Regions from separate parts of the Mesobacillus subterraneus genome, predicted to be linked through region 2. Evidence: a T-box and tRNA genes for the amino acid it is inferred to sense, from the RefSeq annotation. Region 2 holds a T-box; the other holds one or more tRNA genes.
The links. The T-box of region 2 lies ahead of leuS (leucine--tRNA ligase). A T-box ahead of a tRNA ligase gene usually reads a tRNA of that ligase, here a tRNA-Leu.
Positions count from the first base shown of each region.

Region 1: it encodes a tRNA-Leu, which carries the amino acid that the T-box ahead of leuS (leucine--tRNA ligase) is inferred to sense. The anticodon was not compared.

Region 1 covers NZ_CP129019.1:1,526,678-1,536,776, reverse strand. The annotation lists partial or broken gene LC048_RS07850 (PTS fructose transporter subunit IIABC) at 39-1,894, opposite strand; gene pfkB (1-phosphofructokinase) at 1,919-2,821, opposite strand; gene LC048_RS07840 (DeoR/GlpR family DNA-binding transcription regulator) at 2,818-3,570, opposite strand; gene LC048_RS07835 (LysE family transporter) at 3,747-4,379, opposite strand; tRNA gene LC048_RS07830 (tRNA-Leu) at 4,539-4,622, shown strand; gene LC048_RS07825 (cold-shock protein) at 4,812-5,018, opposite strand; gene LC048_RS07820 (LysE family transporter) at 5,445-6,065, shown strand; gene LC048_RS07815 (DUF6509 family protein) at 6,873-7,184, shown strand; gene LC048_RS07810 (cytosolic protein) at 7,218-7,613, opposite strand; gene LC048_RS07805 (metallophosphoesterase family protein) at 7,633-8,163, opposite strand; gene LC048_RS07800 (hypothetical protein) at 8,210-8,743, opposite strand; gene LC048_RS07795 (NAD-dependent epimerase/dehydratase family protein) at 9,247-10,099, opposite strand, start outside.
Region 2 covers NZ_CP129019.1:658,175-668,273, forward strand. The annotation lists partial or broken gene LC048_RS03315 ((Fe-S)-binding protein) at 1-1,045, shown strand, start outside; T-box leader at 1,232-1,452, shown strand; gene leuS (leucine--tRNA ligase) at 1,537-3,951, shown strand; gene LC048_RS03325 (rhodanese-like domain-containing protein) at 4,131-4,442, shown strand; gene LC048_RS03330 (sporulation protein Cse60) at 4,500-4,685, shown strand; gene LC048_RS03335 (BaiN/RdsA family NAD(P)/FAD-dependent oxidoreductase) at 5,207-6,475, opposite strand; gene LC048_RS03340 (putative polysaccharide biosynthesis protein) at 6,780-8,408, shown strand; gene LC048_RS03345 (hypothetical protein) at 8,453-8,719, opposite strand; gene LC048_RS03350 (pseudouridine synthase) at 8,824-9,540, shown strand; gene LC048_RS03355 (DeoR family transcriptional regulator) at 9,604-9,825, opposite strand.

The DNA.
Region 1 (10,099 bases), 870 kb from region 2:
AAAAGGCCTGCAGAATATAACTCTGCAGGCCTCGATTTTCATCTCGCAACTGGTTTCTTTAATATTCCAAGCAAAATGGCTGTGACAACAGAGCCAATGAGAATGGCAGCCAGATATAACAGCCAGCCACCTTCAACTAGTGGCACTACGAACAATCCGCCGTGTGGAGCCCTCAGTCCAATATTAAACATCATTGATAAAGCGCCAGTCACCGCTGATCCAGCCATTGCAGATGGAATAACACGGAGTGGATCTGCTGCAGCAAACGGGATGGCACCTTCGGTAATGAATGAGAGACCCATGATATAATTAGCTTTCCCAGCATCCTGGTCTTCTTTTGTGAACTTATTTTTAAAGAAAGTTGTAGCAAGGGCGATTCCGAGCGGAGGAACCATACCCGCAGCCATGATAGCGGTCATCGGTTCATACACACCGTTTGCAAGCAAGCCTGTTCCAAAGACATATGCTGCTTTATTTACCGGTCCACCCATGTCAAATGCCATCATTAAACCAAGGACAAGTCCGAGTAATACAGCATTGCCTGTTCCTAATCCAGATAGCCAGTCTGTAATTCCATGATTCAAGGCTGCAACTGGTTTATTTACCAGGAATACCATTATGAATCCTGTTAGTGCAATACCGAACAACGGGTACAATAAGATGGTTTTAATTCCTTCCAGTGAAGCTGGAAGCCCATCGAATAATTTCTTCAGGCCAAGGACAAGATAACCAGCCAAGAATCCAGCGACCAGGCCGCCAAGGAATCCGCCGCCTCCTGCTGCAGCAAGCACACCGCCTACCATACCAGGAGCAAAACCAGGTCTGTCAGCAATGCTAAGGGCGATAAAGCCTGCAAGAACTGGCACAAGTAACCCAAATGCACCACCGCCGCCAATGTCCATTAAAGCTTTGGCAATCGGGTGATAGGAAGGATCTTCAGGATTAAAAGCATTATAGCCAAACATGAATGAAAGGGCGATCAGGATACCGCCGCCGACAACAAATGGAAGCATATTCGATACGCCATTCATAAGGTGCTTATAGATTCCGCCGCGGCTTTCTTTCTTTTCTGCCGAAGAATTGCCTGATGCCCTGTATAATGGCGCATCCTTTTTGACAGCCTTTTCAATCAAGTCTTTTGGTTTTCGTATTCCTTCCGCAACAGGCACATCAATTAATGGCTTGCCTGCGAATCTGTCCATATCCACCTTTGTATCAGCTGCAATGATGACTGCTTCAGCGTTTTCAATGTCTTCTGGTGTAAGGACATTCTTTGCTCCGCCTGAGCCATTCGTTTCCACCTTGATATCAACGCCCATTTCAGCCGCTTTTGCTTTTAATGAATCAGCTGCCATATAAGTATGGGCAATACCAGTAGGACATGCAGTAACTGCAACGATGAATTTCATATTCGTTCTTTCAACTTTCTCTTCAGTCTCTTCCTGATCGTAGCTGTCAATGATTCCAATGACATCATTAGCTGTTTTTGCTCCAAGAAGTTTTTCACGGGCATCTGCATTCATCAAAATGGAGGAAAGTCGAGCAAGTGCTTCCAGGTGAGTATTGTTAGCCCCTTCAGGTGCTGCAATCATGAAGAAAAGATGTGCAGCTGTCCGTCCAATGATTCATAATCGACTCCGGTCTCTGACCGTCCAAATACAATTGCCGCATCCTTCACGACTGAAGTTTTTGCGTGTGGGATCGCAATTCCGTCCCCTACGCCTGTAGTGCTTTGTTGTTCACGTCTTAGAATGGCTTTTTCAAAAGCATTGAGGTCTGTAATTTTCCCCGCCCGCTCCAGAACTCCTACAAGCTCATTCACTGCTTCTGGCTTTGATGCAGCCCTTATGGATAACAGAATCGTCTCTCTAGTCAGCAGTTCTGTAATTCTCATGTTTTCTCCCCCTTATTAGTTTCTTTATATTTTGACTTCTTGAAGAAGTTGTTCAACTTTATCAGGTGTACATAGTCCGATTGAAAACGCAGTTGCGCTGCCAGATGCAACACTATAGCGGAATGCTTCTTTTCGATCACCAGTTTTTAGATACTGGTCCATGAAACCAGCAACCATTGAATTCCCGGCACCAACTGAGCTTCTAACTATACCTTGCGGAACAGCGGCTTTATAGGCATCATTTTCATTGATATAGACCGCACCATTTTCAGCCAAAGACACAATGACATTTTTAGCACCAGCATCAACTAGTTTTTTTCCATAAAAAATGGCATCGTCAGCATTGGTGATCTTTCTATTGAAAAACTGACCTAATTCATGATGATTAGGCTTGATCAGGAATGGCTTGTAGTCAAGAATGCTTTTAAGCAGGTCGCCCTCTGCGTCAACAATTACTTCCGCCCCAGTCTTCTTGCAGAGCTGAACAATTTCTTCATAGATGGATTCAGGCATGCTTGAAGGAATGCTTCCAGCAAGAATCAGAAAGTCGCCATTTCCGAGCTGCATGATCTGCTCCTTCAATGACTCTATTGCTAGTGTTGAAATCTCAGGACCACGGGCATTTATTTCTGTTTCTGTTCCGGCTTTTAGCTTAATGTTGATCCTTGTATCTCCGCCAACTTTTACAAATCTTGTTTGCACGCCTTCCCGGTTTAGAAACTCCTCGACATACCTGCCGGTGAAGCCTCCAATAAATCCTGTAGCCTTGCTTTCTACTCCAAGGGAGCGCAATACCCTTGAGACATTTATTCCTTTGCCGCCGGGTAGCTTTGTTTCATTTGAACTCCTATTCAAACTGCCTAGTTGAATTTCATCTGCTTCCACGATGTAATCGACTGATGGATTAAGAGTTAGTGTATATATCATGATGTCACAACCTTTATTGAAGTTTTGCTCGTATATTGCCCTTTATGTTCTTCATCAATTGTATTGGTGATGATCGATGCTTCATGTAAGTCTGCTATTTTCGCGAACGTGATCTCCGAGAACTTACTGTCATCAGCAAGCACAAACGATTCCCGGGATAAAGACATCGCTTTTTGCTTAATCATTGCTTCTTCCTGGTCTGGTGTCGTATACCCTGAATGAGGATCGATTCCATTAACTCCGAGGAAGCATTTGTCAAAGCGATACTGTTCAAGGCTTGCCAGAGCTCCCCTTCCGATGATCGCATTCGTTTTTGGCTTGACAAATCCGCCTATCACGTATGTTTCAATATTTCTTTCAAGCAGCTGCGGTAGATGCATGAGACCATTGGTGACCACGACAATATCTTTAACTTGAAGAGAACTGATCATTTCAAAAACAGTCGACCCGGCATCAAGATAAATACTGTCACCATCTTCCACAAGGCTTGCTGCATATTGGGCGATTTGTTTTTTTTCCTGAAGGTTTTTGGTAGATTTTTCAACCATGCTTGGCTCCTGGAGTTTCCCCCTTAATCTGGCAGCTCCGCCATGCACTCTTTTAAGAAACTTCCCCTCTTCAAGAATTGTCAGGTCGCGGCGAATGGTCGATTCCGAAGCTTCAGTGATATCAACTATATCCTGTATTTTCACTATTGGTTTGTCTTTTATCAATTGTAAGATGAGCTGGTGGCGCTCAGGTGTTAACATGAGCCATTCCTCCTCTTTACTTCATATCATCATCATAATGTAACCGATTCCAAAAATCAATCATTTTCTTTCAAAAACAATCACTTTTAGTCAAATATAATGAAAGTATGAACGTTTATGATAGTTGTCGGAAAAATAAAAAAACCTCCTTGATGGAGGTTTTTCAAATAGTATCCCTAAAGTGCTAGCGCTTTGATACCCTGGTATCCAAAATAAACGCCAAAACCAAGTAAAGAGAGACCTGACAATATTGATATAGCCCTCAAACTGCTATAATTCAAAAATCTCCTGAAGCCAGTCGTTATCGCTGCTATGAAAATATCCCACATTGCCAGGTCGATGAAAATCATGCTGCTATAAATAAGCAGGTCCGTCCGTCCATAATTGCTGGCCGTTTTTGCCAGTACAGAACCATAAATTCCTAGCCAGAAAATAATTGATAAAGGACTGCTAATCGACATAATAAAACCAGTAAGGAAACATTTTAGCATCGATTCTTTTCCTCGACTGAAAGCTAGATCAATGTTATACGCCTTTACAATACAATCAATTCCAGAGTAGATCAGGACGAACCCTCCAAATAACCAGAGGAAAATTTGGATAATAGGCATGTCCAAAAAATTCACAATACCTAAATAGATTAACAGCATAAAAATAGCATCTGCAATCATTGAACCCGTCCCTACAATCCAGGCATGCCAGAATCCATTTTTGATCCCCTTATCCAACCTGGCTGAATTTACAGGTCCAATCGGAGCTGCCAATGTTAATCCAAGGAAGATATAACTGACTAGCAAACTGACACTCAAGACCTCGTCCCCCAACAAACAATCACTTTGTACATTGTATGTTTGAGAATCCACTCCTAAAACTACTTGTCCAATTTTTCATTTGTATTAACATAAGCAACTAGAGTAAAATTCCAATTGTTTCTGGTAGTTTCTATGCTATAATTCTTATATAAATACGCGGGTGTGGCGGAATCGGCAGACGCGCTAGATTCAGGTTCTAGTGGTGGCAACACCGTGGAGGTTCAAGTCCTCTCATCCGCATACAGAAAAGGTGCCTATATAATGGGCACTTTTTTTGTTTGGAAAGGCACTTTTTTCTTTCTTCATTAAAAGTAAACAGACATACTTACTCCTAAAATCCCTTATTTATCAGAGTCCCAAACCTGAGAGAAACAAACCTAAAAATGCAAAACAGCCTGGATATTCACCCAGGCTGTTTTTTGCTTATGATTATCCGATTAGATTCTGGCTATGGTTATTAACCACTTCAAGAACCTTAGTTGTCTGCTCCATATCACTTTGACAAATTGGGCAAGCGGGGACATTGCTGCTTTTAAAGTTGTCGCGAACCCAGCAGTTGCAATCATCAGAAGTACATACCCATACTTTCGTTTCAGCGGTTACGATCTCTTCAGGCGGTTTTCTTCCAAATGCCATTTCCTCACGCTCCTATAGGTTTAGTATGGTCCAATCCGAATCAGTAGCCTCTGGCATATAATCAAGCTGAATGACAGGATCACATGAAAAAGTGCAAGCAACAAAATTCGAAAAGACCTTATCATCGTTCGATTGATAAAAAAATTCATTTATTATAAAAAGCTGGCAAATGAAACTTTTTATAATAAATGAATGATCCGAAAGTTGATATCTATTCCATTTTACCACACTTTTCTTATTTTTACCAAAAGCGACATACCGGTAGTGCCTGCGCAACAGTTACTAGTATATTCTTTAACTCCAAAAATTATTAAGACTACGCATTAAAAAGATTTAATTTATTCAAATTTAGGTTGTACACCTTCAGATGTCTGAATAGAAATAGTACAAGCACATTACGCTTTGATTATTGGAGGTATTTAATAAGTGAATGTCTTCTTAGGATATATTTTTCTTGGATTATCACTAGCCGCCCCGATTGGGCCAGTAAATGCTGCTCAGATGGATAAAGGAATCAAAAGTGGCTTTTTCCAGGCCTGGCTGCTTGGCTTAGGAGCTCTGACAGCAGATATTATCTACATGCTGACTGTTTATCTTGGAGTTGTTAATTTCCTTGAGACTCCGTTCATGCAATCTTTTCTCTGGTTGTTTGGATTCTTTGTCTTAATGTATACAGGAATAGAAACAATCATGAACTCGGGGAAAATCGTCATGGATAACCGAAGTGAAAATTCCGGTTTCAAATCTTTTTTATCAGGGTTTATAATGTCCATTTCCAACCCTCTGACAATTTTATTCTGGCTAGGAATTTACGGGTCTGTCCTTGCCAAGACCGCATCCTCCTATGAAACCGGAGAACTTGTCATTTACAGTTTTGGCATCATTCTAGGTCTTGTTCTCTGGGATATCATTATAGCCGCTATTTCCAGCAGCTTCCGAAAGCTTCTGACAACAAGGTTATTGACCTTCATTTCCCTTATATCCGGACTTTCATTGATTGGCTTTGCCCTGTTTTTTGGTTATCAGGCATTGAAGCTTTTCCTTTGAAAAAGAGTGCTTTGGTGCTCGGGCATAAAATATCCTGAAAAGCTTTCACAATAACACTGTATTTTTGACAGCTTTGACCTCATATCTTGAAAAGCTGTCACAATAACACCGGTTTCTTGACAGCTTTGACCTCAAACCTTGAAAAGCTGTCACAATAACACCAGATTCTTGACAGCTTTGGTCTTAAATCCTGAAAAGCTGTCACAATAACACCGGTTTCTTGACAGCTTTGACCTCAAACCTTGAAAAGCTGTCACAATAACACCGGATTCTTGACAGCTTTGACCTCATATCCTGAAAAGCTGTCACAATAACACTGGATTCTTGACAGCTTTAGCCTTATATCCTGAAAAGCTGTCACAATAACACTGGATTCTTGACAGCTTTAACCTTAAATCCAGAAAAGCTGTCACAATAACACTGGATTCTTGACAGCTTTAGCCTTATATCCTGAAAAGCTGTCACAATAACACTGGATTCTTGACAGCTTTAACCTTAAATCCAGAAAAGCTGTCACAATAACACCGGTTTCTTGACAGCTTTAACCTTAAATCCAGAAAAGCTGTCACAATAACACCGGTTTCTTGACAGCTTTGACCTCATATCCTGAAAAGCTGTCACAATAACACTGGATGGGACATAAAAGGAGATAGGTTCCCAGTTTCAATTTCTGCATACACACCGTTTTCATTGAGTCCTAAAAGCTGTTCTCTATCCTGCATTCTTTCTCCCGGCGGCGAATTTCTTGATTGTTATTGTTGTTTTCGATATATAATAGAGGTGACAAAATTAAAAGGATGAGCATACATGAATATTACTGGACATACTGTCGAACTACTTGAAGATCCATTCGGGCTTCTTACAGGGAACAGATATGAATACTTTTTAAATATTGAGGTAGACGAAGAGGACGAGCTTTTTACTGAAAATGGCCTGCTTTTGAAAGTGCTTTTTCTCGTAAACGGAGAAGATAGACGGATCCTGCAAAGCTACTTCATCGAACAGGAAACAGAAAAAGTTCTCGATTTTGAGCTTGAGGATGAAGAAGTGGTACAAGTAAAACAGTATTGCGCTGAAAACTTGCCCGCCGAAGATGAAACAAATGAGGAAACAAAGTAAAAAGAGCAGAAATCTGCTCTTTTTAATTTTTCATTATACCTCTATTGTCTTACCTTCCTCAATAATATGATAAAGGAGATGGGCAAGGTGTTGAACAGGGCCGAGTTCTCCCTCTTCTTCGTTAAGTTCTTCAGTAAATTCCAGATCATTCAAATATAATGCGGAAAATTCATAGAAGTCCTTCAGTTCGAAGCCGTAGCAATTCGTTGGCTCCTCGTTCTGGTCCTCATATTGAAGCATCAAATAATATTCTTTGCCATCTTTATCTTCTGCATCAAAAAAGACAAAAAAACCTATATTCGTATTTAAATCAAATAAATGGCGTGTTCCGCCTTCAGTAGCCTGGTCATAATCCTCACTGCTCAATTTCTGGACCTTCATTGTTTCCACCTGGTCTTCTGCGTGAAATTTCACTTCAAAGGTTTTTATCATTGAATAACACTCCTGTCTATAATTTGCCTATGTCGATTTCAATTTTTCTCTTTAAAAAAATATGCTCTGCCCTGAGATCTTCCCCGACTGTCAGAATACCATAAGAGAATTCCTGCTGTCTTCTTTTATCAGTCGGGGAGCCCGGATTAAAAACTATTACACCATTGATTTCCTTTAGGACAGGTATATGAGAATGACCATATACAATACAATCGACCATGTCATCCTTGAATGATTCTAATGCCCTTTTTTCAGTAGTGTTCCCGGTGCCGTGTCCGTGGACAATCCCTATAAGAAAATCGCCAGCTCTTAATATTTCTTTTGTTTTGAGCAGACTGTTAAGTTCAGGACCATCCACATTTCCGGCAACTCCAATAACCGGTCCAAACTGTTGAAGCTCTTTATATAGCTCCATAGTCTGCCAATCCCCAGCATGTATTATGTAATCACAATCTTCTAAATCAGTGAGCAGCCTATCTGGTAAGTGCCGAGCTTTTTTCGGCATATGAGTGTCAGAAATGACCACGATTTTCACAGCTGAACCCACTCCCTTCGCCTGCTATTCTCTGTTATGTTACCCTGGCGGGAATGGATTAACCATTCTCAGGATCTTTATATTTTGTCACATTGAAATAATCATTTGTCTTATTATAACTGTTGAATTCAATATCAAGATCATGAAAATATCGGTGAAGCTGTAGTAATATCTTCTTATCTTTATTTCCCTCTTCAATGGTTCTAGAGTAATTGGAGATGGTATCAAAATCAGCCTGGAGGGCAGTGTTGTCTGTTTTGACAGTTGCCAGGACAGCTATGATTTCTGAAGCTATCTCCCTCTGTTCCTCCCACTCAACAGAATCTATTCTTCCCCAACCAAGAGTATCATTATATTTAATATGGAATTCATGAATGAAACTTCCTACTGTTGAGTAGTTTTCATGTTCAGACTCTTCCTGGAATACAGCAACAGTCTGACCTCCGTTTTTAAGGTTGCTTGAGTCGCTATTGCCTTTGACACCTTGAAGATTCCCTTGCTCCCACATTGTATAACCAGCATATAAACCAAAAGCCAGTAAAAACAGACTTGCAGGTAAAATCATAAGTTTCCATTTTCTTTTCTTTTCCATCTGGCTGCCCCCCGTTAAAAACTTATCGTTCTTACACCGCGAATAAATCTAGTCTTAATATTATTTGACAGCCATCACAAAAAACCTTTTATTACTTCCGTTCAACTTCCGGTTCTTCCATAAAGTTCTATTAAATTAACGATGAGAAGCAATGAATAGGAATCTGTAATTCAAAAAGTTGCGATCAGAAGTCTTAACCTACAAAATCTATAAACTCCAACATACTTTATTTCATTAAACCGGTTGCTGATTCCCTATTTTACCATAGGCATGATTGTCCTTATACAGTTTTAACACCGAACTCATTCACACTGAAAATTTTGGGCTCATTCCCTCATGCTTTACGGATCAATTACTCTGACTGACAGAGAAGGTAAAATCCAGCATTTTGAAGCTATCTGGAATAAAAAAGGCTACAGTTAGAATGCAGGGAGGGCATAACGACGATGAAGGCAGAACAAAGAAAACCCAGGTGCAAATTGAACCTTCGCACCTGGATTGTATTAATTCGAGTCACTCTTTTGAATATAAAATTGTATTAATTGATCGAACAATTGATTTAGTTCGGTAAATCTAAAGCCTAGCCCTGATGCTAGTGATGTGTCGATTGACCAGGAGCCAGGCAATGCAAACGGGGAGACGGTGCCGCTTTCTATGCTATTTTCCACAATCGCTTTTTGATTTGTCAGCAAGGTAATCTTATCAACCAATTCTCCTAAACTAATATCCCCTGCCGAGCCGGGATTAATTGCCCCCACAAATTTTGAATTTCCGATTTCCAACAAGAAATCAGCCGCTTCTTCAGCGTGAATGAAGCTATAACGCAAGTCAGGATTCGGAATACCTATTGGTTGTCCTGAAAGGATTTTATCTACATGAAACTTCAGGCGTTCCGTGTAATCATCTTCTGAAACAACGATCGGAAACCGGACAGAAGCAACTTCAAAATAACCAAGTTGATGGAACACCGCTTCAGAAGCTCTTTTCGCCTCTTTATAACCTTCATATCCAACGTATTCCTTCCGGTTTTTGTATTCAACGGGATATGTATTTGCAATAAAATTAGCTTCAGCATGCAGTGTGCCAAAGTCATAAACCGCTTGCGTAGAGGTGAAAATATAGCGGTCCGCCTTCCCCTCTAGTGCCTCTGACGTATCCCTGGCCTCCATTGGCGAAAAACAGGATTGATCATACACCAGGTCCCAAGACTGCCCATCGAAGGCTGCAGCCATGGACTCTTTCTTTTCGCGATCAATGATCAGCCGTTTTACATCATCACCAAAAGGATCACTTTTTGTTCCTCTCGTGGCTACTGTCACTTCATCTCCATTGTCTATAAGCTTTCGTACCAGTTTT
Region 2 (10,099 bases):
ATCTTCTCGAAGATTCCCGTGATATTGTCAATCAAAACAAGAAGTTTTCAATGCCGGTAAAAGTGGTCAGAAATGCAGTCTTCAAAGGGCTTTTCCCGCATCAGGAGCGAATGAGGGGACTGACTGGACTGATAGGATTTTATCAACGTTCTGGCCTCCAAAAGTTGGCGCGTGGAACAGGTGTGATGAAGCTCTTTCCAGAGTCAATTGCCACGATGGAAAAGGTCCTTCCAAAGGTCCCGACAATGAAGGAAATGAAAAATCGTCCGGAGCACCTTGGACCCATTGGCATGAAGACGCATAAGGTCGCATTCTTTAGCGGCTGCCTGATGGATACAATGTTTCTGGAAACAAACAATGCAACGATGAAGCTTTTGCAGCTTGCAGGCTGTGAAATTGTCATTCCCGAAGGAACAGGCCTGCTGTGGAGCGCTTCATGGACATAGTGGTGAAAAGGAAGATGCGAAAGCACTTGCCCGCAGGAATATTAAAGCCTTTGAAGATTCCGGAGTCGATTTCATCATCACCAATGCAGGGGGCTGCGGGGCTTTTTTAATTGATTATGATCATTTGCTTAAAGATGATTCGGAATGGAAGGGACGGGGCCCAGGAATTTGCTGATAAAATCATGGATATCTCGCAAATTTTGGTCGAAGTCGGCTTTCATGAAAAAGTGAGCCTCGAACTGCCGCATCAAATCATTACCTATCAGGATTCATGCCATCTTCGCAATGTCATGAAAACAGCTTCAGCACCGAGGATCTTGCTGCAGTCCATCAAGGGGATTCAATACCAGGAAATGCAGAATGCTGACAGCTGCTGTGGTTCAGCAGGAATCTATAATATTGTCGAGAGTGAAATGTCAATGCAGCTCCTTGATTCAAAAATGGTACAGGCAAAGGCTACCCATGCAACGACAATTGTTACCGCTAATCCAGGCTGTCTTCTTCAAATGAAGCTCGGGATTGAACGTGAAGGACTTCCTGACAAAATGAGAGGCGTGCATATTGTTGATCTGCTTTTGGAGGCAGCACAAACTAAGTAATCGATAACGGACTTCTGGATTTTTACAGATGGGCTACTTTTCAAGACCGATGGTTTCTGGCTGCTGGCCATAGGAAAAAGCCTGCACGAGCAGCAGAAACCATCATATAATACTCTCTATCATCATTTATTTCATCCCCGCTTGCATCTGCAGGGGAATTTTATTACAATAACTCTATATTCATAACGAAAGACTTCGACAAGGAGTAGTAGTGATGCAAAGCCTGATGTAGAGAGCTGGCGGTTGGTGCAAGCCAGACGGGATCCATCATGAACTCGCCTTTGAGTCGCAGGCGCGAATTTTTTAGTAGCGTTTGCCGTTTTCCGCGTTAAGGATGAATGAAGCGAGTGTTACACACTAATTTGGGTGGTACCGCGGGAGATCATACATAACCTCTCGTCCCTTTTACAGGGACGGGATTTTTTTATTTTTTTTAAAAAAGAAAACCCAGCCACTAAAAATAAAGCGAAACCAAACAGGAGGACAAAACGATGAGTTTTAACCATCAGGAAATCGAGAAAAAATGGCAAGCACATTGGGAACAAAACAAAACGTTCAAAACAACTGAAGATAAAGGGAAAGAGAAGTTTTACGCGCTTGATATGTTCCCGTATCCATCGGGAGCAGGCCTTCACGTTGGCCACCCGGAAGGTTACACAGCGACTGATATCCTTTCCCGCATGAAAAGGATGCAGGGCTTCAACGTCCTTCATCCAATGGGCTGGGATGCTTTCGGCCTTCCTGCTGAGCAGTATGCATTGGATACAGGGAATGACCCTGCAGAGTTCACGGAGCATAACATCAACACGTTCCGCCGCCAGATTAAGGCATTAGGTTTTTCATACGACTGGGATCGAGAAGTCAACACGACTGACCCAGAGTATTACAAGTGGACGCAATGGATTTTCCTTAAGCTTTATGAAAAAGACCTTGCCTACATTGATGAAGTTGCAGTTAACTGGTGTCCGGCACTTGGAACTGTTTTAGCGAATGAAGAAGTAATCGATGGAAAAAGTGAGCGCGGCGACCACCCAGTTGAGCGCCGGCCGATGAGACAGTGGATGCTTAAAATCACTGCCTACGCAGATCGTCTTCTTGAAGATTTGGATTTACTTGATTGGCCGGAAAGCTTGAAGGATATGCAGCGCAACTGGATCGGCCGTTCAGAAGGAGCGGAAATCACTTTCAAAATTGAAGGGCATGACGGAACGTTCACCGTGTTCACGACTCGTCCGGATACATTGTTCGGCGCAACTTATGCGGTGCTTGCACCAGAACACCAGCTTGTTGATACAATCACGACAGCCGTGCAGAAGGATGCAGTTGAAAAATATATCGATGAAATCAAGAGTAAGAGTGATCTTGAGCGTACGGACCTTTCAAAGGACAAAACAGGCGTCTTCACTGGCGCTTATGCGACCAATCCGGCTAACGGCGAAAAAATGCCAATCTGGATTGCCGACTATGTTCTTGCTTCATATGGAACAGGTGCAATCATGGCGGTACCTGGCCATGATGAGCGCGACTATGAGTTTGCGAAAAAGTTCGATCTGGAGATCAAGGAAGTCGTAGCCGGCGGAAACATCGAAAAAGAAGCTTACACAGGCGATGGCGAACACGTTAACTCTGAATTCCTTAACGGCATGAACAAGGAAGATGGCATCAGCAAGATGATCGCATGGCTTGAGGAAAAAGGCATTGGCACGAAGAAGGTCACTTACCGCCTTCGCGATTGGCTGTTCAGTCGCCAGCGATACTGGGGTGAGCCAATTCCAATCATCCACTGGGAAGATGGAACAATGTCAGCAGTTCCAGAAGACCAGTTGCCTTTAGTTCTTCCTAAAACGAAGGATATCAAGCCTTCTGGCACAGGCGAGTCTCCACTTGCCAATATCGATGACTGGGTGAATGTTGTCGACCCTGAAACAGGCAAAAAAGGCCGCAGGGAAACGAATACAATGCCGCAGTGGGGTGGCAGCTGCTGGTACTATCTGCGCTATATCGATCCAAAGAACGACCAGGCACTTGCTGATAAGGAAAAATTAAAGCAGTGGCTTCCGGTTGATATTTATATCGGCGGAGCGGAACACGCGGTATTGCACTTGCTATATGCTCGTTTCTGGCACAAGGTCCTTTACGATATAGGAGTTGTCCACACGAAGGAGCCTTTCCAAAAGCTTTTCAACCAGGGTATGATTCTTGGTGAAAATAACGAAAAGATGAGTAAATCAAAAGGCAATGTCGTTAACCCAGATGAAATCGTTGAAAGCCATGGTGCAGATACGCTACGCCTTTACGAAATGTTCATGGGACCGCTTGAAGCATCCATCGCATGGTCTACAAATGGTCTGGACGGTTCACGCCGTTTCTTAGACCGCATCTGGCGCCTGCTTGTCAATGAAAACGGCAGCTTGAGCGACAAAATCAAGGATGTTGAAAGCACGAACCTGGAGAAGGTCTACCATCAGACGGTTAAAAAGGTGACCGAAGACTACGAAGGACTTCGCTTCAACACTGCGATTTCACAAATGATGGTCTTCATCAATGAAGCGTATAAGGCAGAAGAGCTTCCAAAAGCATACGTTGAAGGCTTTGTAAAAATGCTGGCGCCGATTACGCCGCATATAGCTGAAGAGCTTTGGACAAAGCTTGGCAATGGTGAGTCAATCACATATGCAGCTTGGCCGGCTTACGATGAAGCCAAGCTTGTTGACGACGAAGTCGAAATCGTTGTCCAGGTAAACGGTAAAATCAAAGCGAAAATGATGGTACCTGCAGATGCAAACAGGGAAACCCTTGAGCAAATCGCGATGGGCGATGATGCTGTCAAGGAACAAATCGACGGAAAAACCGTTCGCAAGGTAATTGCAGTACCAGGAAAGTTAGTTAACATAGTAGCAAACTAAGATTTAATCTTTTAAGGGTCGTTTATTGGCGACCCTTAGTTTTCTATCGTTAAATACCCCGATAGGTTTATTTTTTGTAATTTCAAATGGGTTTTTATATAATAAATAGGGGAAAATACACTAAGGTATTGTATCCTTATAATAGGATTAATTTTACTAAATATTGGAGGAAATGACTCATGAATAAAATTGAAACAATCTCACCTGAAGAACTTCAAAAGAAGCTGGAAGCTGGCGAAAAGCCAGAAATGGTTGACGTACGTGAACATGACGAGGTTGAATCCGGAATGATCCCAGGAGCTAAGCATGTGCCAATGGGAGAAATTCCTGAAAGAATGAACGAATTCGACAAAGACAAAGAATATATCTTCATCTGCCGTTCAAGCGCACGCAGCGGCAACGTTTGCCACTACATGAACGAGCAAGGCTACAAAGTCCGCAACATGGTTGGCGGCATGATGAGCTGGGGCGGAGAAACAAAACGCCTATAATTATAAAATTCTGAAAACATGGCCAGAATGGATGTAAAAAAGGAAGGATGACTTCCCTTGATCCAGGTCAGAGTATTTGATCACGAACATGAAAAAGACCTTGAGCAGGAAATGAACCGGTTTCTAGAAAAGCTCGATGAGAAAAAGCTTTTGGACATTAAATATAATGTCGCGGTCATTCCTGAAGAAATGGACGAAGAGCAGATATATTGTTTTTCAGCCATGGTAGTTTACAGAGCCTGAGTATTTACTCGGGCTCTGTTTCTTTTTAGAATGACGGATAGCAATTAGCCGGAAACGAGAAAAAGTGTTCGACATCAAGGTCATGACGGACAGAAATGGACGAGAAAATGATAAAAGTGTCCGTCATCAAGGCTATGACGGACAGAAATGGACGAGAAAACGATAAGAGTGTCCGTCATCAAGGCTATGACGGACAGAAATAAGCCGGAAACGAGAAAAAGTGTCCGTCATCAAGGTCATGACGGACAGAAATGGACGAGAAAATGATAAAAGTGTCCGTCATCAAGGCTATGACGGACAAAAATAGACGATGAAACGGAAAAAGTGTCCGTCATCAAGGCTATGACGGATAGAAATCATCGTGTAATCAGAAAAAGTGTCCGTCATAAAGTCCATGACGGACAGAAATCATCGTGAAATCAGAAAAAATGTCCGTCATCAAGACCATGACCGACAGAAATCAGGGGAAAACCAGAAAAAGTGTCCGTCACATGGTAGTGACAGACACTAAGTAAAGGAATCTATTTCTCTAGGGCAAACTCAGCTGCATTGCTTCCCGCAAGCCGTCCGGTTACCAGGGCTGAGGTGATGTTATATCCCCCGGTATATCCGTGGATATCCAGGATTTCACCGCAAAAGTAAAGTCCTTCTGCTTTCTTGGATGCCATTGTTTGCGGTTCGACTTCTTTGACTGATACGCCGCCTCCGGTTACAAATGCTTTATCAAGCGGAAGGGTACCGTTCACTTTGAACTCAAATTGCTTTGCTGATTTGGTGAAGCTTCTTATTTTCTCATGGCCTAGCTGTCCGCCCTGCATCGCCGGGTCTATCTCATTCAGCTCAAGCAGGAACAGTAGGTACCGTTCGGGCAGAAGACCCTTCAATAAATTCTTCACCGCTTTTTTTGGCTCCGCTTTTATCAACTTATTGATTTCCTGGAACACTTCTTCTTCCTTTATGTCAGGAAGGGCGTCCAGGGACATGACGACTTCTTTCAAATCCCATTTCTGCATCGCTTTGACGACGAACTGGCTGCAGCGAAGAACCGCAGTCCCACTGACACCAATGTGTGTAAAAATCATATCCATTTTATGCGTAATCAGCGCTTTCCCTTTTGGATTTAGGACGCTGAGCCCTACCCCTCTTAATGAAAGTCCCTGCAGAACTTTTTCTTTTATAAAAGATTCAGAGGACTTCAACGGCACTTCAGTCGGGAATAATGTTGTGATTGTATGTCCTGCTTTTTCAGCCCATGCATACCCATCGCCAGTGGAACCTGTATGGGGAACTGATTTACCACCGACGGCAATGATGACGCTGTCTGCAAAAATCAAATCACCATTTTTCAATTCGACAGACTCTACCTTGCCATTTTTGTAGTGGACATCGGCAACAGGGGTGTTCGTTTTGATTTCCACTTTTAATTCCTTAAGCTTTGATAAAAGGGCGTCAACAACGGACTGGGCTTTGTCAGTGACCGGGAACATCCGGCCATGATCTTCTTCTTTGAGCTGAATTCCAAGCCCTTCGAAAAAAGAAATGATATCTTCATTGCTAAAAATCGACAGTGCGCTGTATAAGAACCGTCCATTTCCGGGTATATGTTTAATGATCTCTTCCACTGGAAGACGATTGGTCACATTACAGCGGCCGCCACCGGAGATTGCCAGCTTTCGGCCAAGCTTGTCTCCTTTATCGATCAGCAGCACCTTTGCCCCCTGCTCACCAGCAGCAATCGCGGCCATCAAGCCAGACGGACCGCCGCCAAGGACGATTACATCGTATTTCATTGCTTCACCAACTTTTCGTATTACTTTTTAGATGCAATTAAGCACTTTTATTATTATAATCCATCTCTTCATTAAAAACATTGCCTCGAATGAGGTTTCTCAAACAGCCGTTTATTAATTCCTGGCCGGAAAACTGGCAGTCAGGCTGGAGAAGGAGTAAACTAAGGGATGCAGGAAATATCTGAAGCGGGAATGCAGGAAATATCTGCATCCATTGATAAATATCATAATGTCTGTTTGTGTTATGGTAAAATACAAGTTTGTAATCTGTTTTTTAATTTATAGATTGAAAAGTAGGGATTCTATGTCATCGAAGCTTTTAAGAGGGACGTTCATTTTGACGCTCGGTACGATTTTATCTAAAGTGCTGGGATTGTTTTATGTAATTCCCTTTTTCGCAATAGTAGGAGAGTATGGGACAGCCTTATACTCCTTCTCTTATATTCCATATACAATTTTCATTAGTATTGCTACAGCTGGCGTACCGCTTGCTGTTTCTAAATTCATAGCGAAATACAATGCTCTTGAAGAGTATGCAGTTGGAAGGAAATTGTTTAAATCTGGTGTGGCTGTCATGCTGACAACCGGGGTTCTTTCTTTCCTGGTTATGTATATTTCCGCTCCCGGGCTTGCTGACATGGTCATGGATACCAGTAATGATGAAAATGTGAAGATAACAGCTGCAGATGTGACGACGGTCATCCGTGCGGTTAGTTTTGCATTGATTGTTGTTCCGTTCATGAGCTTGATTCGTGGTTTCTTCCAGGGTCATCAATCAATGGGGCCATCAGCAGTTTCTCAGGTTGTTGAGCAAATTGTCAGGATTGTTTTCGTGCTGGCCGGTGCCTTTTTTGTCCTGAACGTACTTGAAGGAGATATGGTTACAGCTGTTAGTGTTGCGACGTTTGCTGCCTTCATCGGTGCTCTGGGCAGCCTTGGAGTACTTGGCTGGTACTGGATGAAAAGGAAGCCTCATTTAGATAAACTGCTTGAAGAAGACAAGAAGACGATGGATATTTCTTTAAAGGATATTTACAAGGAAATCCTGCTATACGCCGCACCTTTTGTCTTTGTCGGAATTGCCAATCCTTTGTTCCAATTTGTAGACATGATGACCTTTACGAGAGCGATGATGGCAGTCGGTTTTAGTCAAAATGAAGCCAGCTCGGCATTTTCAGTGTTGAACTTCCAATCGCATAAGCTCGTCATCATTCCTGTTTCTCTGGCTACGGCATTTTCACTGACACTGGTACCAAGCATCACAAAGGCTTTTACAGAAAACGACCGCAAGGGTATGAGACGGCAGCTTGACCAGACCTTCCAGGTGTTGATGTACCTGACAGTACCTGCTGCCATTGGGATAGCGATACTTGCTGAACCGATGTATACCATCTTCTATGCGCATAATGACCTTGGTACAAAGGTTTTGACAACCTACGCACCAGTAGCCATCCTATTCGCTCTCTTCTCGGTAACAGCTGCAATCCTGCAAGGAATCAACGAGCAGCGATTTACGATTTTGAGTTTGCTGACGGGATTATTGGTGAAGCTAACTTTTAACATCCCATTAATCAAGCTTTTTGAAACACAGGGGGCTATAATGTCAACAGCATTGGGCTATATGGCAGCAATCATCATCAACTTACTTGTGATAAAAAAGTTCGCCAGATATCCAATGGGCTTTGTGACGAGAAGAATTGTCCTGATTTTGATCTTCTCAGGTTTGATGGCAGGCGTAACACTGGCATTCTATGAAGTGCTTGCCGACTTCCTTTCACCAGCGTCCAAGTTCCAGTCTATTCTGATTATCGGAATTTCTGCTCTGGTAGGCGCTGCGGTGTACTTTTACCTTGGATTCCGGACGAAATTGGTCGACAGGCTTTTCGGAGACCGTGTAACCAAGATCAAGCGTAAATTAAGGCTTCCTGTATAATAATAAAATGGCCTTCTGTCATGAAGGCCATTTTTGTTAACATTTTAATAGTAAAACTGCTGATCGTCATCACGGATATTCAAACGACGCTCAATTCTGTCGACCCTGCGGTCCAAGCGATCGATTTGATTACTCAGTCTTTGAACTTGCCGCTCAAGGCGATTAAGTCTCTGGTCGAATTGGCCGCCGCCACCAGGGTATCCTCCACCGGGAAATCCGCCGCCAGGGTATCCACCAGGGAATCCGCCGCCTCCGCCTGGCAGGCCGGGGATCGGGATGTACAAGCCTTGTCCTTGCTGTCGATGGTTCATTCAGGTCATCTCCTCATAATCTGATGTAAAGTATGATAATAGTCTATGTAAGGCTGCTAGAAATGGAATGGGCACTTGCCCATATGAATAAAAGGAGGTACACAATGAGAATCGATAAAGTGCTTTCCAACCTTGGATATGGAAGCAGGAAAGATGTGAAGAAACTTTTAAAAGATGGTTCTGTCAAAGTGAATAATGAAATCGTTAAGGATGCAAAACAGCATGTGAATCCAGAAAACGATTCAATAACACTGAACGGGGAAGAGATTCATTATCGGGAATTTATTTATTTAATGATGAACAAGCCTCCTGGTGTCATCTCAGCGACGGAGGACAACCGTGATGAGACAGTAATTGATTTGCTTGAGATCGAAGACCAGGTATTTGAGCCATTCCCGGTAGGCAGGCTTGATAAGGATACAGAAGGCTTGCTGCTGATCACAAATGACGGACAGCTTTCCCACAAGCTTTTATCGCCAAAAAAGCATGTACCAAAAACGTATTTCGCGGTTATTGAGGGTGAAGTGACAGAAGAGGATATCGATGCCTTCAAAAAAGGTGTCACCCTGGATGATGGTTATGAAACAAAACCAGGGGAGCTCGTTATTTTAAAATCAGGATTGACGTCTGATATAGAACTGACGATCACCGAAGGGAAATTCCATCAGGTGAAAAGGATGTTTGAGGCAGTTGGAAAAAGGGTCATATACCTGAAACGGTTCTCGATGGGGCCTCTGAAGCTCGATGACACGCTGGAGCTTGGGGAATACAGGGAGCTTACTGACGAAGAAGTAGAAATGCTGCAAACCTATGAAGTATAAAAAAGAAATCGCGAGTGAAAGCCACTGGCGATTTCTTTTATTATGAAGTTTAATAATTTTTCTCTAAGAAGTCATCTTTACCTTTTTCTGGGTCGTTGTCCATTTACCTCGGCTCGGACTTTTCACTAAGTCGTTATAAGCCAGGACATTCAAATCCCTCTGGATGGTTCGAGGAGTAATTCCGAATTCCTCTACAAGATCTTGAGTTGTGACAGTACCATTCTGACATATATACATGTAGATGGATTTGATGCGGTTTATCATCCGGTTAGTCGAAGGTTTCAAACAACCACTCCCTATCCTTTTTTAAACCCCTTTGTCATTTTCCTGCAACCGACTTTTGAGTTGAAGACGAATCCTCAAGTATGTAGTTTTCTTCTTTCCAGACAGCTCCTTTTGCGTCCATTTTAAAAGGCAGTCCTAAGATGTCTTACCTTTTGGACTATTTTACACTTTAATAAAATATAATTCCAGAATATTTACTGTTTTTTACGAAAAATTAATATTTTTCCGAGAACGTACCCCCTTCATAATGGTTTATATACTTAATAATATGGTG